3 regions of the Arthrobacter sp. JUb115 genome follow, and region 1 is predicted to be linked to each of the others. Evidence: riboswitches for the same ligand, from Rfam matches in the RefSeq annotation. Region 1 holds a riboswitch; each other region holds the start of a gene.
What was found. A riboswitch is a leader RNA that binds a small molecule or an ion and turns the genes downstream of it on or off. The one in region 1 is predicted to bind S-adenosylmethionine.
Positions count from the first base shown of each region.

Region 1 (7,711 bases):
GACCCTGGACAACAAGGAACGGTTCGCCGCGTTCACCTCCACGAGCGAATTGTTCCTGCCCGGCGGAGATGCTCCGGAAGTCGGGAGCATTTTCAAGAATCCGGATCTCGCACACACCTACCGGATGCTGGCCAAGCAAGGCATTGATGGATTCTATGAGGGCGAACTGGCTGCCGACATCGCCCAAACGGTACAGGCGCCGCCAAAGAGCGAAGACACCACCCTCCCGGTTCCCGCAGGGCAGCTGGGCACCGCCGACCTGGCCGGCTACGAAGTGGTGGAGCAGGCACCGACAAAGGTGGACTACCGGGGCTACGACGTCTTCGGCATGGCTCCTTCTTCCAGTGGCGGAACGACCATCGGCGAATCTCTGAACATTCTGGGCGAATTCGATTTGCCAGCCATGGAAGAACCCGATGCCTTGCATCATTATTTCGAGGCAACTGCGCTCGCATACGCTGATCGCGGCAAGTACGTCGGCGACCCCGCGTTCACCAGCGTCCCGACACGGACCTTGACGGACAAGTTATTCGGCGCGGATCGTGCCTGCGCCATTGATCCGGATCAGGCCGCAACGAAGCCGGTCGCTCCGGGCGACTTGGAAAACTATGATGGCCAATGCCCTGCGGCCACCAGCGAACCGGTAGTGGAGCAGGATACGGAGAACATCTCCACCACCCATCTGTCGGTCGTGGACCGTTGGGGCAATGCCGTTTCCTACACGTTGACCATCGAGCAGACCGGCGGCTCGGGCATGGTGGTCCCCGATCGCGGATTCTTGCTGAACAACGAGCTGACCGATTTCTCCACGGTGTACGACCCGCAGGATCCGAACCGCATTGAACCTGGCAAGCGCCCGCGTTCCTCGATGGCTCCGACCATTGTCCTGCAGGACGGCGAGCCGGTGCTGGCCATCGGCTCCCCCGGTGGTTCAACCATCATCACCACGGTGCTGCAGACCCTGGTGAACCGCATCGACCTGGGCATGAGCATCAGCGAAGCCATCGCCGCTCCGCGTGCTTCCCAGCGCAATACGGCAGTGGTCACCGCGGAACCGGAGTTTATCGAAGCCCACGGTTCGGCGCTCGAAGCCTTCGGGCACAAGCTCGCGCCAGCTGGGGATTCCTTCACTCCGCAGGCGGAAATCGGGGCGGTTGAAGCGGTGGAAATCGCTGCTGATGGCACGCTCACCGCAACGGCCGAGCCCACCAGGCGCGGAGGCGGTTCAGCCATGGTGCTGAAGCCAACCGAATAGGCCCGCAGGCAAATGGCGGCCCCCGGCAACTTCATTGGAAGTTGCCGGGGGCCGCCGTCTGCTGAGCTACCAGGCTATGCGCCTAAGCCTGGGCCGCCATCCGGTTGGAGATCTTGAACTGGGCTGCGCGGTGGGTATCCTTCACGCGGTCCCCGGCGCCGAACAGCTTGTGGCGCAGCGAGCCCTCGGCGTATTCGGTCTTGTAGACCCCGCGTGCCTGCAATTCGGGAACCACGTATTCGACAACGTCCTCGAAGGTGCCTGGAGTGACAGCATAGGCGAGGTTGAAGCCATCAACATCGGTGTAGTCCACCCAGTCGATGAGCTTCTCGGCTACCTCGGCACCCGAACCGACGGAGACCGGGCCGAATCCGCCCACGCCGATCCATTCGGCCAGCTGGCGGATGGTCCATGGCTTTCCGGTATCGCCGCTGGCCTTCTTGAAGGTCTCCACCGAGGACTGGATGGCGTTGGACTTCACGTCGTCGCCGATGACATCGTCTGGTCCGTAGACGGACATGTCGATGCCGGTCCACCCCGAAAGCAGTGCAAGCGACCCCTCGATATCCACGTAGGAGCTGTAATCCTCGAACTTCGCCTGGGCAAGTTCGGTGGTTTCGGCGGTAATGATGGTCTGCATGGCGAAGACCTTGATGTCGTAACGGCCACGCCCAGCGGCCTCGGCAGCGTCGCGGATCTTGCTGACCGCTTCCTTCAGCAGGTCGCGGGTAGGGCAATTCACGAAGATCGCTTCGGCGTTCGACGCGGCGAATTCGGTGCCGCGCTTGGAGGCGCCGGCCTGGTAGATCACCGGGGTGCGCTGGGTGGACGGCTCGGTGATGGCGATGCCCGGGACCTTGAAGTACTTGCCCTCGTGCTCGATCGGGTGCACCTTGGCCGGGTCGGTGTAGACACCGGTTTCCTTGTTGTTCTGCACCGCGTCGTCTTCCCACGAGCCCTCGAGCAGCTTGTAGACCACCTCGAGGTACTCATCGGCGTGGTTGTAGCGCTCGTCGTGCTCCATCTGGTCTTCCTGGCCCATATTGCGGGCCGCCGAGGGAAGGTAGCCGGTGACGACATTCCAGCCCACGCGGCCGTTGGTCAGGTGGTCCAAGGTGGCCAAGCGGCGGGCGAAAGCGTACGGGTGCTCATAGGCGGTGCCCGCGGTGACGCCGAAGCCGAGGTTCTCGGTCACAGCGGCCATGGCGGAAACCAGCATCATCGGGTCGTTGACCGGTGCCTGGGCGCCGGAGCCCAGCGGGGTCACGTTGGTGCCCTTGTACACGTCGTAGGTGCCCAGCACGTCGGCAAGGAACAGTCCGTCGAACTTTCCCTTTTCCAGCACCTTGGCCAGGTGGGTCCAGTAGCCCAGGGTGTTGTAGGTCGAGGCCTTGTCCTGCGGATGGCGCCACAGGCCCGGCGACTGGTGCACCACGCAGTTCATGTCGAATGCGTTGAATAGGATCTCGCGCTTGTTCTCGCTCATGGCTTTGCCCCCATAGGTCGGTAATCGTGGAAAGTTGCTGGTTTGCGTCGCAGGCCCTCAAGCCCGCTGGGTTGAATCTTCGCCGGTGACGGACAGCCGCTGCGGCTGGACCCCGTTGATCTCGTAGTCCCCGACGATGCGCGCCTTGTAGATCGCCGGGTTATGCGTGGCGATGGTGCGCGCATTGCGCCAATGCCGGTCCAGGTTGCAGCCGCTTCTGGTGGACGAGGCTCCCAGTCCGTCGAAGAGCTTGCTGGTCACGCCGATGGCCAGTGGCTGCACCACGGTTTGCGCGCGGTTGGCGGCCAACTCGCATACGGCGTAGCGTTCCTCGTCGTTCAGTCCCGGATCGCCCAAGGCGGCTTCAACTTCAAGGACTGCGCCGATCACCACGGAGTCGGCAGCGAAGGACTCCGCGGAAACTTCGCCCACCAGCTGGAGGACCTGGGGTTCCTGGTATACCGGCACCCCGGTTCCAGTGGTGAAGATGCGGGTGCGCGCCTGCACCGCGTGACGCAGGTCGTTCAGTGCGGCGCGGGCGATGCCCGCCTGCACGGCCATGAGCACCAGCTGGAAGATCGCCGCTTCGGAGTCATTGGTCTGCTGCGGCATGAAGCAATCCACCGGGACCTGGTGGAATTCGGTGGTGCCGGTTCCGGTGAGGCCCTGGCCGAACCCATCCCAGTCGTCGAGGATCTTGACGCCGCTGCGCTGGGTGGAGACCACGGCGATCTGGCGGCCGGCGAGCTCCGGGTGGGCCACCGCAACGGTGGTCCAGTCGGCAAAAATGGTGCCGGTGCAGTAGTACTTTTCACCGTCGATCACCCAGCGTCCATCCAAGACGCTGGCCTTGGTGTTCAAGGTGCCCAGGGCGTTGCCACCGCGTTCGGTGTAGGCGTTGCCGATAATCTGCCCGGCAGCGATGCGAGCGACCCACTTCTTGCGCAGTTCTTCGTCGTCCAGCACCAAGACATTCTCAACGAATGCGATATGCGCGCGCCACAGCTGGCCTACGTGGGAGTCCGCCTCGGAAAGCTCGATGAGCAAGCGGAAGACATCCACCAGCCGTGCACCATAGCCCCCGTCGGCAACGGAAAGGCGCAACGCACCGAACCGCTCGCGATTCAGCAGGCCTACCTGCTCGAAAGGAAGCACGCGGTTCAAGTCGCGGTCCTTGGCGGTTGCAGCGATCTGCGCAAAAACGGGACGGAAGATTTCGGCCAGCCGGTCGTATTGCTCATCCGCACTTGGTCCGGGGGTGATTTTCAGCAATTGCCTAGTCGGCAACTGTTCTTCAAACTTGTCCAGGTCCATTGCGGTGGCCTGCGAAGGGTCACTGAGCTGGTTGAAGTCCAGTCCGAGGGCATTGTGCGATTCACCAATAGGCATCAGGGTTCTCAATTCTTTCCATCGGTCCTGGCGGTAGCACCGTCCCGCTATTGGGGTGGTTGCTGCGGCGTCGTGGAGCCAGATCTCTCAGCCGCTCTGGATGGGTCGTAATTCATTTGTAACGGTAATAAACCGGTGATTCCAACCCGCGAAGTCACATTTCGTCCCAGTGCCGGCAGTGCCCATCTTCAAATTTCACAGCCTATTCCGTGTCCTGCCGAAGATGAGTTGCAAAGTTTTGCTTAATGTCGAGCAAACCGGCCTGCAATAAAATAAATAACGAAATTTCTGGGCAATGTGACGTAGTTGTCGAAGATTTTTTCATATTACGCGAGATTTGCGTTCAAATCGTTCGACTCGTTGTAATGGACACGTAACCATCCCGAGCGGCCGAGAGATCTGGCTCGTTGACGCCGCAGCAACCACCTTTGGAGTTTTGCTCTGCAGGCCGGTGCTACCGCCAGGACCGATGGAGATGAACATGACTCTTTCCTTTGCAGCGCCCGAGGCAGCTCCCGTTGTCTCAGCTTCAAGCGCCCTGGACGTGCAGTTCAGCAACGTGTCGCGGACCTTCACCACCAAGATGGAAAACCGCACCGTCCTGGCCGATATCAACCTGCAAATTCCAGCAGGTCAAGTCGTGGCCATTCTTGGAGCCAGCGGTTGCGGAAAATCCACGCTGCTGCGTTCAGTATCGGGCTTGGACCACCCCACCACCGGCACCATCCGCACCGGCACCCGCGAGGTCACCGGCATCAACGAGTTATGCGCCGTTGCTTTCCAGGAGCCCCGGCTGCTGCCATGGCGCTCGGTTCGCCAGAACATTGCACTGGGCCTGGCACCGGAAACCGATAAGCGCTCCGGCAACGCGCTGATCGAGGAGTTGATCGAGCTGACCGGTCTGAGCCATGCAGCCAGCTTGCGCCCACGCGAGATCTCCGGAGGCATGGCGCAGCGGGTTTCGCTGGCTCGCGCGCTGGCTCGGCGCCCGGGTGTATTGCTTCTTGATGAACCCTTTGGCGCCCTCGATGCGCTGACACGCTTGAAGATGCAGGATCTGCTGCTCTCGATTCACGCATCGTTCCCCACCACCGTTCTCATGGTGACCCATGATGTGGACGAGGCGTTGACTCTGGCTGACCGCGTGATTGTTCTGGGGCGAGGCGCTGGGCATAGTGCAGCGGGCGTCATCGAAGATCTGTCCATCTCAGCTGGGCATCCACGCCGGCATACCGATGAAAAGTTCGTTGCAGATCGCCTGCACCTATTGCGCCTGCTCGGCGTCGACCCAACCAACCATTAGTCCCGGCCACGCCGTGGGTCCCGAACCATTCGTCCCCTTTGCCTTTTCACCTACACCGCTTGCACGCACAATTCTAGGATTCTCCATGCTTTTGAACCGTCTCACCCGCCGCACTGCATTGTCCGCCGCCGCCTTGATCGTTGGCGCAGTTGCCCTGACCGGCTGTGCTGGCGAAAACGCTACAGCCTCCTCGGATGGTCAGACCCTGTCCATCGACTTTGCCACTTACAACCCGCTGAGCCTGGTACTCAAGGAAAAGGGATGGTTGGAAGCAGCCGCCAAGGAGCAGGGCGTAAATGTCGAATGGATCCAGTCCGCAGGTTCCAACAAGGCCAATGAAGCTCTTCGCGCCGACGCAATCGATGTTGGTTCCACAGCCGGTTCCGCTGCGCTCCTGAACCGTTCTAACGGTGCACCCATCAAGACCATCGCACTGTATTCGCAGCCGGAATGGGCGGCCCTGGTAGTGGATAAGGACTCGAAAATCGAGTCCGTTGAAGATCTCGCTGGCAAGACCGTGGCCGCTACAAAGGGCACCGACCCATACTTCTTCCTGCTGCAGGCGCTGGAATCCGCGGGCTTGAGTGAAGCTGACATCAAGCTGCAGAACCTCCAGCATGCCGATGGACGTACCGCCCTGGCCAACGGCTCGGTTGATGCCTGGAGCGGTTTGGATCCGATCATGGCCGCTGCCGAAAAAGACGGCGCGCAACTGGTTTACCGGAACTTGGATTTCAACACCTACGGTGCGCTGAACGCTCGCGAAGACTTCATTGATCAGAGCCCCGAACTCGCCCAGCTCGTTGTCGATGCCTACGAAAAGGCTCGTGGCTGGGCAGCTGACAATCCCGAGGAAACCGCAGAAATCCTGGCCGACGTAGCAGGGCTCGAACCAGGAGTTGCTGCCACCGTCATTGAGGAACGCTCCAATCTGGACGTTCCGGCAGTTCCCGACGCCAAATTCACTGGAGTCCTGAGCAAGATTGCTCCCACGCTGGTCGCTAGCGGCGATGTCTCGGAGCAGGAATCCGTTGATGAAGCTCTGGAAACCCTCATCGATGACCAGTTTGCCGTCAAGGCAGACGCAACAAAGATCTCCGGAGAGTAACCAGCCATGAGTCCCACTAACGTGGCTGGAACCCGCGGAAGCCAAACACCTGCCAAGCAGAAGGCCAGCATGGCCGCAACGATCCTGCGTGCCCCGAAATGGCTGCTTGCGCTGGTCTTGCCGCTGACCACCCTGGCTGTGTGGCAATTTGTCACCGTTACCGGAATCGTTGCTCCGTGGACACTGCCAACTCCGGGTTCAGTGGTTTCTGCTGCCATTGAGCTCTTCCAGGATGGCGAACTCGGAAAGCACATCGGCATCTCCACTCAGCGTGTTCTTCTCGGTTTCGCCTTCGGATCATTGCTGGGCTTGGCGCTGGGTGCGCTTGTCGGGCTGTCCAAATTGGCAGATGCATTTCTGGGACTGAGCATCAGCGCCCTGCGTGCAGTCCCTTCCTTGGCTTGGGTTCCGCTGCTGGTGCTCTGGATGAAAATGGGTGAAGATTCCAAGGTCACACTCGTGATCATTGGTGCCTTCTTCCCGGTCTTTACCACCGTCGCCTTGGCGTTGCGCCATGTCGATGCCCACCTGGTCGAAGCAGCCCGCGCCTTCGGGTTGAAGGGATTGAAGCTGCTGCGCACCGTCCAGCTGCCCGCAGTGGTCCCTTCGATCTTCTCCGGACTGCGTTTGGCACTAGCCCAAGCTTGGCTCTTCCTGGTCGCAGCCGAACTCCTCGGCGCGTCAATGGGCCTTGGCTTCTTGCTCACCGACTCGCAGAACAACGGCCGATTGGACCGCCTAATCATGACCATCGTGCTGCTGGCCGTCTTTGGAAAGATCACCGATGCCCTGCTGTCGATAGCAGAACGCTGGGCTATCAAGCGCTGGACCTGAAACCGGACCAGCTAGTACCCGCTGACAAAACTACCCCTCACCAAAGAAAGTTTGCGATGACCACCGAATTGGCAACAACCTCAACTCAAGTTTCAGAGGCAGCACGCCAGGAATTCTGGGACGAAGCGGCGAACCTCTTGGATTGGGACACCCCGTGGCACACCACCAGCCGCATCATTCCGGCCGATCCGGATGCCAAGCGCGGACCGGAAATTTCTTGGTACCTCGGCGGCAAGCTGAACGCCGCAGTGAACTGCGCCGACCGCCATGTAGCTGCGGGACGCGGCCAGAAGGTCGCACTGTATTTCGAAGGCGAGCCCGGTGACCGGGTAGCCG
Region 1 covers NZ_SOBS01000007.1:16,136-23,846, reverse strand. Annotated here, with positions in the region: gene ggt (gamma-glutamyltransferase) at 1-1,255, shown strand, start outside; gene EDF61_RS12795 (LLM class flavin-dependent oxidoreductase) at 1,338-2,741, opposite strand; gene EDF61_RS12790 (acyl-CoA dehydrogenase family protein) at 2,799-4,130, opposite strand; SAM riboswitch class I at 4,146-4,237, opposite strand; SAM riboswitch class I at 4,505-4,606, shown strand; gene EDF61_RS12785 (ABC transporter ATP-binding protein) at 4,612-5,433, shown strand; gene EDF61_RS12780 (aliphatic sulfonate ABC transporter substrate-binding protein) at 5,519-6,541, shown strand; gene EDF61_RS12775 (ABC transporter permease) at 6,611-7,375, shown strand; gene acs (acetate--CoA ligase) at 7,432-7,711, shown strand, end outside.

Region 2 (7,711 bases), on a different contig from region 1:
GTGCTGCCAGCACCACTCCGGCGAATCCGGCGATCACCGCGCACAACAGGTAGGCGCTGGCGATCAGCGCATTGGTCCGCAGGCCAGATATTCTTGCGGCGCTCGGCTGTTCGCCGGCCATGGTCAGCTTCCGCCCGTAGCGGGTGATGCCAAGCAGCAGGGCCACCACCAGGGAGATGGAGACCGCGTTGACGATGGCGGCGTCAATGCCCAGGAAGTATCCGCGCCCGATCACGGCAAAACCGTCCGGCACCAGGGGCGCCGACAGGTAGATCGGTGCGCCGCCGCCGGTGAGCAGCTGCTGCACGCTGGTGCCGGCAAACCACACGCTCAGCGTAGCCAGGAAAGCCGGGATTCGCAGGATCACGATCAGCAGCGCATTCACCGCTCCCACCGCCAAGGCGAAAAGCAGCCCGCCGGCCACGGCCACCCACGCACGGTAGCCGTCATGGATCAGCCAAGCGCTGGCCAAGGCTCCCAGATCCAGGGCCACGCCAATCGACAGGTCGATGCCTCCGGCGCGCACCACCAGGGTCAACCCGATGGCGGCCAAGGCGAGCAAAGCCACCTGCCCCAGGATTCCGAAGAGGTTTCCCACGGTGAAAAACACCGGGCTGAGCACCGAGAACACGATGAGGATCAGGGCCAACGTACCCGGAGCCACCAGCCTCGATGCTTGAAGCGTGCCGCGTTTCTTTCCGCTGTAGGCTGCGACCGGTCCGGGGCTCGGCTCCACGGGTGCGGCCAGGGTTTCAATGGTGCTCATCGGTTCTTCCTTCCGCGCAGGGTCACGCTGGCCAAGACCAGCAGGATCAGCAGGCCCTTGGCAGCACCCACCCACTGGCTGGCCACGCCCAGCAGCGTCAATCCGTTATCCAGGGCGGCCACAAATACCGCGGCCAGAACGGTGCCGACCACACTGACCAGCCGCCTGCGCGAAAAGATCATGGACATGTAGGCCACCAGGATGATGTCCAGGAGAATTTGGGTTCCGATGCCTGGAACGGCGGCCGAAAGCCTTGCCACCAGCAGCGTTCCGGCCAGGCCAGCCAACGCCGAGCTGAGCACATAGCTAGCTAGCCGGTATCGGCGCGGGTCAAGTCCCGCCACCTGCGCGGCGGTCGGATTCTGGCCAACCGCATAGGAATTCACTCCCCAGCTGGTTTTGCCATATACCCACCACCCCGCTGCCCCGATGAGCGCCATAAGCCAGGCCACCAATGGGATGCCGAAGAGCACGCTGCCCCGCGCCGCTTCGAAGAAGCCACCGGTAACGGCGATCTTCAAGTTCTGGCTGAAGACCAGTTCCAGCGAAGCGGCCACCCCCATGGTGGCCAAGGTGGCCAGCAGCGGACGCAGGCCCAAGGTGACCGAGAGGCCATTGACGACGCCGATCGCGGTGGCAACGAGGACCCCGTAGAGCACCGCGACCATGCCCGGGGTTCCGGCAGCCGCGGCCAGCGCGGTCACCGTTCCGGCTAGTCCTGCCACCGCGCCGGTGGACAGGTCGATGCCTCCGTTGAGCACGTCGTCGCCGCCAGCGATGATCACAATGGCCAGCCCCACCCCGGCAATGCCGAAGACCGACGCTTGGGTCAGGATGGTGGCGATATTCGAAGCCGTCAAGAAAAATGGGGAACCGAAGGCAAAGAGCAGCAGCACCGCGGTGATGCCGGCGTAGCCGATCCAGGCCGCCAATCTCGGCTTCGTGCGGGACGCGCCAGGCGCAGGTGCTTCGTCGACCGGAACAAGGGTGGTGCTCATGCTTTGACCTCTTCGCGTGATGTTCCGGCGGTTTGGCCGCTGGATGCCAAGTGAAGAATTCTTTCCGTACCCGCCTCGCTCGACGGCAGTTCGGCGATGATCCGACCGCGATAGAGCACCAGCACTCGATCGGCCAGTCCCACTACTTCTTCCAGGTCAACGCTGACCAACAGCGCGGCGGCTCCCTGCTGGACCAACTGGGAAATCTGCGCGTAGATATGCGCACGGCTTCCCACGTCGACGCCCGAGGTGGGTTGGTCCAAGACGAGCACGTCCGATCCCTTGGCCAACCAGCGGGCCAATACCGCTTTCTGCTGGTTGCCGCCGGACAAACCCGAAGCCACGGCTTCTGGATTCGCCGGACGGATATCCAGGCGCTGCACCAGTTCGCTGGCTGTGTCCCGCTCTTTGCGCGCATTCAACAAGCCCAGGCGGCGGCCAAGCTTTCGCAGGCTGGCCGCTGCAATATTTTCGCGCACGGTGTTGCGCAGGAAGATGCCATCTGAATGCCGGTTCGACGGGACGTAGGCGCCTGCCCGGGCGGCAAAGTCCGCCGCAGATGCCACCGGCCGGCCGTGCAGCAGCGCCGAGCCGGTATGCGCACGATTGCCGGTGGCCGCGTCGGCGAGCACCTCAATCCCCGATCCCACCAATCCGGTGACGGCCACGATTTCTCCGGGCGCCACCGAGATATTGATGCCGCTCAATGTTCCGGCCACCGAGAGGTCCACCAGTTCAAGGGCAGGCTCGCCCTGAACGGCGGGCGGCTCGCGCCTCTGGTGCGAGAACTCGTTAACCTGGTTGCCCAGCATCAAGCCGATGACATCTTCGATACTGTCACCGTCCGCGAAACTGGCGTCACCGGCATTTCTGCCGTTGCGCAGCACCGTAATCCGGTCGGTGATCTGCCGCAGTTCCTGGAGATAATGCGAGATGAAAATGATCCCTACCCCGCGGTCCCGCAGATGCCGGATCGTGCCGAAGAGCTGTTCAACTTCATCATTGGCCAACGGTGCGGTCGGCTCATCGAGAATCAGCACCTTGGGTTCGGCCAGTACGGCACGGGCAATCTGGATCAGCTGCTGCTGGGCAACGCTGAGCTCATCAACGAAGGCACCGGTGTCCAGCTCCTGGCCGGTGGTTCGCAAAATATCCGCCCGGGCTGCTGCCTGCGCGGTGCGCTCGTGGCGCCAGAGCCCACGACTCTTCGCGGTGCCCAGATACAGCTGTTCGGCGACGGTCAAGCGGCCGGCCAGATGGCGGTCCTGGTGAATCACTTCAATGCCTAGCGCTTCGGCATCGGCAGGCCGGCGAATTTGCACCGGCTGGCCGGCAAGTTCGATCTGCCCCGAGTCCAGGGTGTACAGCCCGGTGAGTATCTTGATCAGGGTGGATTTTCCAGCTCCGTTTTCGCCCACTAGGCCCAGAACCTCTCCGGCCCGAAGCTGCAGGTGCACATGGTCAAGCACGGCGACCGTGCCAAAGGACTTGTTGATGGCGGCCATGCTCAGCAGTTCCTTAGATTCCGTTGTCATGGCGCACCTGATTCACGTTGTCCTTGTCGACAAAAATCGGCTCGGCATAGCTGGTGCTCGGAACCAGATCGGTTTGCCCATCGAGGAACAGGGCGATATTAGTGGCCGAGGCAGCGGCAATCTGCTTGGTGGGCTGAGCGACGGTGAACTGGTATGAACTGTCCGGGTTCGCTATCAAATCCAGGGCCCCGGGCTCTGCGTCCACTCCATACAGCTTGATGTCGCCACCAGTGGGATCGATGGCCTGCGCGGCACCGATCAGCGGCATGTCCCAGCAGGACCAAATCGCGTCAACTTCGCCCTCGGGCAGCCTGCGCAGTTGGTCCTGGATCTGGTTTTTGGCATCCTCGATGGTGCCTTCGTATTTGTCCTGGAGTTCCGGGGTGATCTTCTCGATATTTGGGTAGTCTTCCAGCACCAGGTTCAGGCTGTTGTACCGGATCCGGCAGGGAGTCACACCGGGGAAGCCGTTGAAGACCAGAATCTTCCCCTTGCCGTGGAGGTCTTCAGCCATGGTGCGAGCCAGCGTGGTGCCGACGTTCCAGTTGTCGCTGGTGACGTTGTTCTTCGAGTATTCGCTTTGGAAATCGATGGTGAACAGCGGGATCCCGGCGGCGTCCACCTTGGCCAAGGCAGGAGTGAGCGTTTGGGCATCGCCCAGGATCACCACGATGGCATCGGGCGACTGGGTGATCAGGTTTTCTACGTCAGAGACGTGCTTCTCGTCTTTGGCTTCGGCTTGGGTAGCGATGACCTCGCCGCCGAGCTCTTTGATGCGCTCTTGGATCTGCTGGTAGACCACGCGCGAGTAGTCGTGCAGGATATCCTTGGCCGCGATGCCGACCTTTTTGCCTTTGAGTGAAGGAACGTTGTCGAGCTTATGCTCGGCTTGCGGATTACTGCTTTGCGCCACAACCGGCGCTATTTCCGGCCGTGGTTCTTTCAGCGAGCAGCCAGTCAGCAGTGTTGCTGCCGCCATCGCTGAAGCCAGAACTTTCAAGGCGTTCGGACGAGTACGAGTCATGTCGTCCCTCTCTTAGACAAATTGAACGAGGGATCCCGAACAGAAGTTCATGCTTCTAGACCCGGGAGTTCCATCGAACCTGGCGTTAGCACTACCTGCGGAGTGCAGGCTTGCTGCGGCGTCTCGGAGCCAGGTCTCTCAGCCGCTCTGGATGGGTTGTGCTCCGAGTCAAGCATTACTGGCAGGTCCTCGGGAAGGGCGCTGTCATGCGGAGGAACAGCAGGACAAAATACGTCATCTTCGCGCCTTCGCCCTGCCGGAAAACGGGCAGATAAGACGTCATATGACCTTCGCATGACGTAATTGGCATGCCGGAACTGGATCTCAAGAGCGTTCCCGCAGGCATCGATTGGGAACACAGCGTGGATCAGGGCACTTCCATGCGACCGCATAGAATGGCCATTCAAGATCAATCGGCAGAAGAGGCGGCAAGTGGATCCAGCAGGCGTGATTGCCTTCATGTTCGGGTTGCTGAGCATAACGCTGGTCGCAGCGTTCCTCGCCCCGATGGCACGGGACCGGAAGCTCGCTCGCAATGCGGCGATCGGCATCAAGACGCGCCACACCTTGGCCAGCGATGGGGCCTGGCTCGCCGGGCATCAGCAGGCTGCGCCCCTGCTTGCCGCGGCTTCCTGGGCCGGTTGGGCGGCATTGGCCAGCGCAGCAGTTCTCTGCCTGCTGGGCCAATTCGGTTTCGCCTTCGCCGCGACCGGAGCCGGCTACCTGGCCGCCATCGCGTTGCTGGTGATCTCGACTGCCACAGCGAATAAGGCCGCGCGGAGCTTCCCGGTGGCAGGCCTGGGCTAATCCAGCACTGCTTAAAGCAACGGATCGCGCCATCTGCCGATGGCGCGATCCGTTGCTTTCTTGGAAGGCGTGCTGCTAAAGCAGTACGGCTCCCAGGACCAGTACAGTCAGGAACCCCGCGGTGCCCTGGATGGCGGTAGCCACGCTCAGGGTCTTGTAGGCGGTGATCACCGGAATGCGGCTGAGCTGCGAGACGACCCAGAAGTAGGAGTCGTTGGCGTGCGAGACAACCATCGCACCGGCGCCTACTGCCAATACGGATAGCACCATGCCCAGCTCCGAACCCAAGCCCAGGGAGCCGAGCATCGGAGCGACCAGCGCGGAAGTGGTCACCATTGAGACGGTGGACGAGCCCTGGGCGGACTTCAGTGCAGCGGCGATCAGGAATGGCACAGCCAGGCCCAAGCCCAGTCCGCTGAGTGAATCCGAAAGAATCGTGGTCAGATCCGACGCGGCCAGGACCGCGCCGAAGCCGGCGCCGGCACCGGTGATCAGCAAGACCGGAGCAGCGGTGCGTACAGCTTCGTTCATCTGCTCATTGAAGACCGCCAGCTTGCTGCCACCGCTCAAAAGAAAAGTCGATGAGATCAAGCCGAAGATCAGCGCAATAACTGGCGTCCCCAGGAAGGAAAGGATTTCCAGGGCAGCGCCTTCGCCAATCGGGTGCGAGGGCAGCTTCGCAATGGATGCGGCACAGATCAGCACCAGCGGAACCAGGATCGGCATGAAGGCCAGCGCCGGGCTGGGCAATTTTCCGAAGCTTGCACGCAGCTGCTCATAGTCGAGTTCGGAGATGTCATTGTGGTCGTCGCTTGGCAACGGGGTCCATTGGGACTTGTTGAAGCGGCTGGCGTAGGCCAAGCCGGCAAGTGCCGAGATGGCCGCAACGGGCAATCCGACAGCGATGATCAAGCCCAGGTTATCGGCAACGCCGATGCTTTCGGCTGCGGCCAGCGGGCCCGGAGTTGGAGGCACCATGGTGTGGGTCGCGTACAGGCCGGTCATCAGGGCGATGGAAGTTGCCAGCCCAGAGACCCCGGTACGCAGGGTGATGGCTTTGCGCAGCGAGTTGAGCACCACGTATCCCGAGTCGCAGAAGACCGGAATGGAAACGATGTAGCCGATAATCGATAGCGTCAGGTTGGGGAACCGGGTACCGAGGACCTTGATCAGCGCATCTGCCATGGAGATCGCGGCGCCGGATTTCTCCAGGATGACACCGATCATTGTTCCGAACAGGATCACCAGTCCGATATTTCCCATGGTGCTGCCAAAGGCCGTGGTGACCGTCGAAGCCACGTCGGCCAGCGGAATCCGGTAGGCGAAGGCCGCCAGGATAGCGGCGCCAACGAGGGCGAGAAATGGGCTGATCTTCAGGCGTGCTGTGACCATCACGATGGCCACAACAAGGATCAGCAGAACAAGCAGTTCGTACACGGCGGGTTGGCTCCTTTGCCAATATCGGTAGTTCTCTGCGTCCAGCCCGCAATGGCTCAACGGGTGGACCAGCCCTGTCGGCAAAGCCGCTCAAGGCTTTGCCCGTTGGGCTAGATGCCACCGTGCCACCCCGGTTTCGGGCGCAAAGATCGATCATCCTGCCAATACTAGGAAAAGTGACCCCGAATACCTATGGGCACACGACCATATTTGCCTGGGTTCGAAAGAGCCAATGTGTGCAAACATCCCACCCTTCCCAGCCCCGGCGCCAGCTCCCCTCGTTTCCAGGGCCTAGAAAACATGCAGCTGGCCCAAGGCCACTCTCGCGTAGATGGCATGCTGGAGTTTCAGGGATTCGCTGGACCGCCGAATATCGACGCCGCTGACCTGGCTTATCCGCTCAAGTCTTTGCACCAAGGTATTGCGGTGAATATGCAGATCCGTGGCCGCTTGGCTCATCGAAGCAGCTGTCGCAACGACCAGCAGGGTTCTGGCTTGTTCCTCATTGAGCTGCATCGCTGGAGCAGCTGCATGTTCCAGGCTGCGGGCTGGGGTGCGGGCGATAGCCACAGCAATTTCCCGGCTCCACATGCGGCGCCGTGCGTGGGATGGCACGAGTGCCGGATAGCCCACCAATACGCGCAGCACTTCGGTTTCGGCCATGAGATCCTCGGCCTTTTCGACAGGCGCGGAGACCAGGAAACGTTCCTGGTCCATGCGCTCGGGAGCGAAAGCTGGCTCGCTGGCAGCGCAAAGCCTCCAGTACGCGCCGGAAAGGCTAACCCATGACGTGCGGTGATGATCCTTCGCCGGCTCTTCGAGCGACGGATCCCCCACGCTTCGGGGCAGCCAAGCTTCAATGCATTTCGGCCCGCGCAAACCATGCGCTGCGAGCGAGCGGTCGATCACTTCAGGCGCAACGCGACCGGCGATCAACGCAGAAATAATGTCGCGGGCTTCGGTCTCGCGCCGCGCGCTGCGAGAGTGCTCGCGTTCCTGGGCAAAGAGCAATTGAACGGTCAGTGCAATCAGGCCGGCCAGCGGTTCCACCTCGTGGGGAGCTCCGGTCACGCCCACAACGCCGCAGAGCTGGTCGTTCAGCACCAGTGGCACATTGACCCCGGGCTGGGTTCCGGCCGAGCCG
Region 2 covers NZ_SOBS01000004.1:338,515-346,225, reverse strand. Annotated here, with positions in the region: gene EDF61_RS09415 (ABC transporter permease) at 1-766, opposite strand, end outside; gene EDF61_RS09410 (ABC transporter permease) at 763-1,764, opposite strand; gene EDF61_RS09405 (sugar ABC transporter ATP-binding protein) at 1,761-3,299, opposite strand; gene EDF61_RS09400 (substrate-binding domain-containing protein) at 3,283-4,323, opposite strand; SAM riboswitch class I at 4,391-4,481, opposite strand; gene EDF61_RS09395 (SdpI family protein) at 4,756-5,130, shown strand; gene EDF61_RS09390 (GntP family permease) at 5,206-6,567, opposite strand; gene EDF61_RS09385 (CdaR family transcriptional regulator) at 6,859-7,711, opposite strand, start outside.
Region 2: another riboswitch for S-adenosylmethionine. It lies ahead of EDF61_RS09400 (substrate-binding domain-containing protein); the one in region 1 lies ahead of EDF61_RS12790 (acyl-CoA dehydrogenase family protein).

Region 3 (7,711 bases), on a different contig from region 1:
ATAGCAGCAGGTACGGTTCTGGGGCTGCTGATTGGTTCGGCTGTATCAGATGGCGGTGGCATTGCCAGTGGGTTGACTCAAAAGAAGATTGACCAAGCAGTCGAAGCTTGCGCCATCGATTCTGAGGGATTCACCGTGATGAATGACGGATCTGCAATCTCGCTCAACACCAAGGGTAAGGATTATACGGACACCGGAACGTCCAACATCTTCGCCTATTACTGCATGCTCAACGAGTTGGGCGTCCCTGAGACAACCCAAGAAAAAATGGATCGCACCAGAGCTATGGATGGCACACAAAGCGATACCTGGGACTCGTTAAAAGCTAGCTGGTCTTATCACCCGGACAGCGGCGTCAACGTGGTTATTGAAGGAGTGAACTAGAAATGTTAAACGACAAGCAGATTTCAGCGGAGTCGTTCGATAACCCAGCAAAGACTAAAGGCAAGAAGAAGCGCTGGGGACTCATCCTCTCTTCAATACTCGTTGTTGGGGCCTTGGCCGGAGGCGTGTTCTGGGGTATGAACCTCGTCAATCCGAAGGAATCCGAAGAGTATTTGGCCCTGTCCGAGTCGCATTCAGCGGTCGCAGCGGAACGGGATTCGCTCCAATCCGACTTCGACGAGCTTGAAGCCGGGATCGCCGGCAGGGAAGAAGCCGTGGAGGAACGCGGCGCCGCCCTGGATGAACAGGCCGCCAATCTGGATACGCGTGACCAGGAGCTCCAGGATGCGGAAGACAAGGTCGCTGCCCGCGAAAAGGCGGTCGGAAAGATCGAGGCGGAACAGCTGGAAAATTCCGTCGAGGACGGAGTATGGACGGTCGGCAGCGACATCAAGGCCGGCACCTATCGCGCCAAGGAAGCTGTGGGCAGCGACTGCTATTGGGCAGTGGTCAAAACGGGAACCAATGGCAGCGACATCATCGACAACGGCATCCCTGGCGGAGGGCGTCCCGCCGTCACGGTCAAAAAGGGCCAGGACTTCGAATCGAAGCGCTGCGGCACCTGGGTGAAGCAGTAGAAGCCCGCACACCAAACATCAGTGATCATCACCTACTCTTTTAGGAGCCATCATGAGCTATACCAATGCACAACCTTCGTCAATAGGGCAGTATCCCGCACCTTACCTTCCGCCGAAGTCTTTCATGACGACCTGGTTGCTCTCCCTGCTGCTAGGTGGACTGGGCGTTGACCGTTTCTATCTGGGCAAGGTGGGCACCGGCCTGCTGAAGCTGCTGACTTTCGGCGGTTTTGGAATTTGGTCCCTCATCGATCTCATTATCATCCTTTCTGGTGGCATGACCGATAAGTTCCGTCGCCCGTTGGAGGGGTATGCGCAGCACAAGAAGCTGGCATGGATCATCAGCATCGTTCTGATCGCCATCGGCGCAGTGATTGGAATCAGCACCGGGGTCTCTGCCGGAAAGGCTGTGGATCAAGCGGTCACCAACACACCATCTGTCGTTAAAGAACCAACCATCGAGGCTTCGGCGACTGCTGCAGCAACTGAGCAGGCTGCTGTTGAAGAAGAACCCGTGGCAGAGGAACCTGCGGAGGCCACGTGGCAGGAGGTCGTTACCCTCGATGGAAAGACCGACAAGGCCAGCAAGGTGTTCGAGCTCACCGGGGCTGAAGCCCGGATGACCTATTCCTTCAAGGGGGGCGAAGACATGTCCCTTGGCGCGATCTACATTCTCACCGAGGGGACGGATCTGATGAAGGACGGCGGGCTTCCCGAAGCCATGATTGACGGTCCGGTTAGCGAAGAAACGGCTCTGCACAAGACCGCGGGCAAGTACTTCCTGGATGTGAACGCTGCAAACTTCGACGGCTGGACCGTCACCATCGAAGAAAAGCGCTAACAGAGATTCCGAGGCGGATCATTTGGGAGAAACTCCTCGGAAATGTGCTCCGGTGGGAACTCTTATGGGGAAGAGGACCCACCGGGGTTTGGACAAAGGTAGTCGCCCACGCAAGTCTTGGACTTACGTGGGCGACTATCCGTTCGTAGCATCGATTCTTGAAGTTATCGTTGGTTGCCCAAAGCGAACAAGGCTTGGTCGATTTCTCTGGCCGTCCACGTTTGGTCATGTTCATCAAGGAGCTGAATGAGAACTTCCACTTCTTGCATGTACCGGCGGTACCGGCCGCGACTGTTTGCCAACTGAATGCCGAGGAGCGTCAAACCATGGTGCGCACGGCGATCGTAAATGGCCATTCGTTTCGGTGCTGCGGCGACGATGACCGCTGAAGCTAGTGCGTCACCGGTGGTGAACCCGGGCAATGCTCCTAGAGCGCTTCGTGATTTCTCGGCGGCTTCCGGAACACTGAGCAGCTCGTCATTCGCGTACTTGAGTACGTTTTCAGTGGCCTCACGTACCTCTAGGTCCGGGGTGTTCATGAGCTTCTTTGCCCACTTGGTGTCGGCTCTGAGCCGTTTCCATAGAAGCAAAGAACCAATGTCAGCTTTCCCGAGGGAGCCGGTCTTGGCAAATCGTTCCGTCACCTCTTCAAGAACCTCGTCGTAGTGTTCTGAAGTGTCGCTCGTGTAGTCTTCGTGCGCTCGGGAAAGCTGAATCCAAAGAGGGATTTCGCTACCCTCAGTCAACGTCGTCGATGAGTCCATGATCCTATCCTGACATCAATATTTGAAGACGTGTAAGTCCCGATGTTCAGGGCATCCGAGATGTTCTGACGCTTGCTGAAACTGAAGCTCTTAAATCCTACTTTTAGCTGTCTTGGGCATCATAAGTCTGATATGTTTTAGGGAAGCGACGGGGCTGATTTTTCGGATTTAACAGCTGGTTCATACCGCTGATGAGTTCCCGTCGATGTACCATCGACACTTCATGCGAGGGAATTCATGAGCCAACTTTTTGACCTGTCCGGACGGCTGGCCCTGGTCACCGGATCCTCCCGCGGCATTGGCCGCGAACTTGCCCGTGCCCTGGCCGAAGCCGGAGCCACCATCATCCTGCACGGCCGCGATGCGCAACGCTTGGCCGAAACTGCCGCCGAATTCGGCACCCGCTATGGCGCCGAGAGGATCCACAGCGTCTGCTTCGATGTCACCGATGATGCCGCCGTGCGCGAGAACATCGCCGCCATTGAAAAGAACATCGGCCCCATCCGCATTTTGGTGAACAACGCGGGCATCCAACACCGCGTGCCCATGCTGGAACTGGAAGTCGCCGACTGGCAGCGCGTGATCGATACCAACCTCACCAGCGCCTTCCTGGTGGGCCGAGAAGTCGCACGTGGCATGGTGGAACGCGGCGAAGGCAAGATCATCAACATCTGCTCGGTGCAAACCGATCTGGCCCGTCCCACTATCTCCGCCTACACCGCAGCCAAGGGCGGACTGCGCAACCTCACCCGCGCCATGACCGCGGAATGGGCCTGTTCGGGACTGCAAATCAACGGCATCGCACCGGGCTACATCCACACCGAAATGACGCAGAATCTGGTGGATGACGAGAAATTCAACTCCTGGATTCTTGGCCGCACCCCGGCGGCCCGTTGGGGTACCGTCGAAGACCTGGCCGGACCAGCAGTCTGGTTGGCCTCGGACGGATCGAACTACGTGAACGGTCAGACCATTTTCATCGACGGAGGCATGAGCGTTGTCGTCTAATTCCCTCGCCACCAGCACGTTGGCCGTCGTGGCCCATGCAGCCGGTGATTTGCGTATTGAACAAATCGAGCTGGCAGCGCCGGGAGCAGATGAAGCACGCGTTGCCATCGCTTACGGCGGTATCTGCGGATCAGACTTGCATTACTGGAGCCACGGCGCCGCCGGGGAATCGATCCTCAAGGCTCCAATGGTTCTCGGGCATGAAATCGTCGGCACCATCATCCAGGCCGCCGCTGACGGCAGCGGGCCGGCAGCCGGAACCAAAGTCGCCGTGCACCCGGCAACACCAGGTGAGACGGGGGAACCCTACCCGGCCGACCGCCCGAATCTCTCCCCGGGGTGCACCTACCTGGGCTCGGCCGCCCGCTACCCGCACACCGAGGGCGCATTCGCCCGCGAAATGAACCTGCCATCACGCATGCTGCGTGAGCTGCCTGCTGGCTTAGCACTGCGCGATGCGGCACTGGCAGAACCGGCTGCGGTTGCTTGGCATGCGGTGTCGCGCGTCGGCGAAGTCGCCGGCAAGAAGGCGCTGGTTATTGGTGCTGGCCCGATCGGAGCTCTCGCTGTAGCAGTGCTTAAACGAGCCGGGGCCAGCGAAATTATCGCGGTAGACATGCACGCCAAGCCGCTGGAGATTGCCAAGCAGCTCGGTGCCACCTCCACCCTGCGCGCCGATGGCCAGGAAGCAATCGCCCAGGTGGGCGCGGACGTGGTCATCGAGGCCAGCGGCACCTACCGCGGATTGGCCTCCGCGGTGCGCGGTGCCGTGCGCGGCGGTCGAGTGGTCATGGTCGGGTTGCTGCCCTCAGGAGAACAACCCGCACTCATTTCGCTGGCTATTACCCGCGAGCTGGAACTGGTTGGTTCCTTCCGCTTCAACGACGAAATCGACCATGTGCTTGCTGCCCTGGCCGACGGTTCACTGCAGGTTTCCGAGGCGGTAACCCACGAGTTCCCGGTCGCCGATGCGCTTGAAGCCTTCGAAACGGCCAAGGATTCGGCTCGCTCCGGCAAAGTCCTGCTGAACTTCCTGGGGCAATAGTTGGCTTCAGCTAGAAGTGCACCGCGGCGGCCCCTGAAGTCGGGGGCCGCCGCGGTGCTTTTTAGTTCAGCGAACTCTAGTTGGTCTCTGCGATGCTTACCGCGGTTGTCACGGGCACCGGATTGGCGAAGAGGTCCAGCACCGGGCAGTGTGCATCCACTGCGCGGCGCAGTTCTTCATAGCGTTCAGCTGATTCCGGTCCGGCAATCCGGATGTCCAGATCCACCGACGAGAAGCCGGGGCGGATGGTCTGGTCGATGCCGAAGAGTCCGCGGACATCGAGGTGGCCATTGGCCTGGATCTTCACGTCGTCCACCTGGATGCCGAGGTTCTGCGCGTACAAGCGGTAGACCACAACCTGGCAGGAGATGAGCGCTCCGAGCGCGTATTCCACGGGGCTTGCGGCCAGGTCGCTGCCGCCCAGGGCAGCTGGCTCGTCGACCTGGAAGGTGTGCTTGCCGGAGACAATGTTGCTGGCTACCGAATCGAAGCCTTCGCCCTCGACGGTGAAAGTCAATTGGGCACTTTGCGGGGCAGCCGAAATTCGTTCGCCCCAGCCCTTGCCTGCTTCCTGCAGGCGCTGTGCGCGGTCTTCGGATACGGTTGGGGCAGATGCTGCATTAGTCATGGGGAATTGATCCCCTTTCTGGCGCAAGGGGCGCCATCGCTTACGCATCTTGGCGTTCAAGATGCGTCGAATCTTCACCTGGGGCACCCCGCACAATGACGCAGGAGGGTTGCCGTCCACTCAGCCAGGGCTCAAAGAGTGGAACTCGTGATTCAGTGATTAATTTCTATCGGTTGCAGGGCCCGCGGGTAAAGGGCAGAAGTAACTTTTCGTCACCGGGCATCTTGCTTTCCGGCTCGCTAAGATGGAATCTAGCTCTCGGGCGCCCACTGCACGAACAATGAACGGCGAGTATGGAATTCCAGCTGACACTTTCTGCGGCCCAGACCTTGGTGACCGAATCCGAATACAACCTGGGCCAATTCCTGTGTGATTCCGGAAAAGTGCAGATCGCCAACCGGGTAATGCGCCCGGGATCTACCCGCATCTCCGGTGTGGTGCTGCGCGAATCGGTGATGGCCCAATTGGAAATCACCGCGGGCAATATCAGCTTCACCAGCTTCTGCGGCAAGCATCCGGGGGTTCAGTCCTGTGAAGACGTCGCCGCCTTGCTCATTGAGGTCACCACCGAAGAAGACCAGGGCTTCTTCGTCTCCGACTCCGGGGTGGATCCCCACGCATGGAAACGCAATAGCAAGCCGCAGTGGGAACGCACCCTTGACCGTCTGCTTCCAGTCATTTCCGATGAGCCGCTGGTTGCCGAAGAACCGCTGGGATTGATCCTGAAAGTGGTCAGCGAACCGCGTTATGGCGGCGAGGACGCGCTGACCTTGCAGGCACGCCCGGCCCGCCAGGGCACCAAGAGCCCCTGGATCCAAACCGGGATCAGCTGGCGCAATGTCGCTTTTGATACGCGGTTCTCCAAGAAGCAGCGTCGTGCGGTCGTTGAACTGGACCGGTTGCGTGAACACGTTGAACAAGATACTTATCGCCATTCGTGGGATCCCAAGGAGTGGATCTCCTTGATGGATCTTCCAGGCCAGGACCTGCTGGATGCGTTCGAAGCCCTGCGTGAAGCTGGAGTGCAGATCGTCAACGGCGGTTCTACGGCCAAGGCCCCGGTGGAGTTCAGCGAGCAACCAGCCATGGCACACGTGGATGTGCGTCGCGGTGAACATGGCCTGAGCATGGAAGGGAAGCTGCGCGGGCCGAGCGAAGAGCACGTCTACCTCTTGCCCATAGGCACGCCGCCGACCTTGTTGGCTTACGCGTCCAGCCCCTTGCCGAAGGCCAGGGAAATCGGTTTGGCCCGGTTCGCTGAACCGGTCACGAAGGAACTGGCCACATTTATTGAATCCGGTGCGCAATCCATCCCGCAGGAAGGCGTTGAGCTTTTCGAGCGCCAGCACCTGGACCGATTGCGCCTGATGGCACCGTTGAAGAGCGAGGATGACAGCTACAGCATCCCTGTTCCAGCACGCCCCAGCCTCAAGCTGTCCCTGGAGAGCATCCGAACTCCGCTGACCGTGAGCTATTCCTGGGAGTACGCCTCCGCGGGCCCCCGCCAGTATGCCGTGGAAAAGGAAATTGCTGCTTCGGTGCAGGACAAGCTCGGCGCGCAGGCTTCCTTGGGGCAACTGACCTCTTCAGGAATCTTCCCGCCGAAGGAATTCAGCACCTCCGAATCCATCGATTTCTTGGTCTACGCATTGCCGCTCTTGGCAGAGCATCCCGATGTGGTCGTTGAAGAGCAGAACAGGCTGCCGAAGTACCGGATCAGCCACGCGCCGGCCGCTGTCAGTGTCGAAGCCGGCGAAAGCACGGGGGACTGGTTCGACTTGTCTGTGGAAGTGCTCCTGGACGAGACCAAGGTCCCGTTCCCACTGCTGCTGGAGGCCTTGACCAAGCAAGATGAGTATCTCGTCCTCGATGACCTTACGGTGATCCCGATTGATGGTGCAGATTTCACGCAGCTGCGCCAGCTGATATCAGAGGCCGGGGAGCTGGGCACGGTGCAGGGCGATACGATCCGCATCCATAAGTTGAGCATCGACTGGTGGCAAGAACTGGTGGATCTGGGCATTATCGAAGCCCAGCACAACCAGTGGCTGCAGACCATGAAGGCGCTGCAAAGCGGTGAAGAAATGCAGCCGGTCCAGCTAGCGGAAACGTTCAACGCTGAACTGCGCCCGTATCAGGGCCACGGCCTATCCTGGCTCAACTTCTTGCGTACCCATGATCTCGGCGGCGTCCTTGCCGACGATATGGGTCTGGGCAAGACCGTCCAGCTGCTGGCTTGCCTTGAACAAGCGCGCGTCGAGGATCCTGCCCAGAAATTCCTGGTGCTGGCTCCTACCTCGGTGGTGGGCAACTGGATCAATGAGGCGCAGCGATTTGCGCCGCAGATGAGAGTCACCGGCATCACTTCAACAGCTAGAATGAGCGGCCAAAGCATGGCGTCGC
Region 3 covers NZ_SOBS01000005.1:96,290-104,000, reverse strand. Annotated here, with positions in the region: gene EDF61_RS10475 (hypothetical protein) at 1-384, shown strand, start outside; gene EDF61_RS10470 (Rv1352/Rv1906c domain-containing protein) at 387-1,022, shown strand; gene EDF61_RS10465 (TM2 domain-containing protein) at 1,075-1,863, shown strand; gene EDF61_RS10460 (hypothetical protein) at 2,028-2,627, opposite strand; gene EDF61_RS10455 (SDR family oxidoreductase) at 2,865-3,635, shown strand; gene EDF61_RS10450 (L-idonate 5-dehydrogenase) at 3,625-4,680, shown strand; gene EDF61_RS10445 (OsmC family protein) at 4,757-5,308, opposite strand; SAM riboswitch class IV at 5,340-5,461, opposite strand; gene EDF61_RS10440 (DEAD/DEAH box helicase) at 5,602-7,711, shown strand, end outside.
Region 3: another riboswitch for S-adenosylmethionine. It lies ahead of EDF61_RS10445 (OsmC family protein); the one in region 1 lies ahead of EDF61_RS12790 (acyl-CoA dehydrogenase family protein).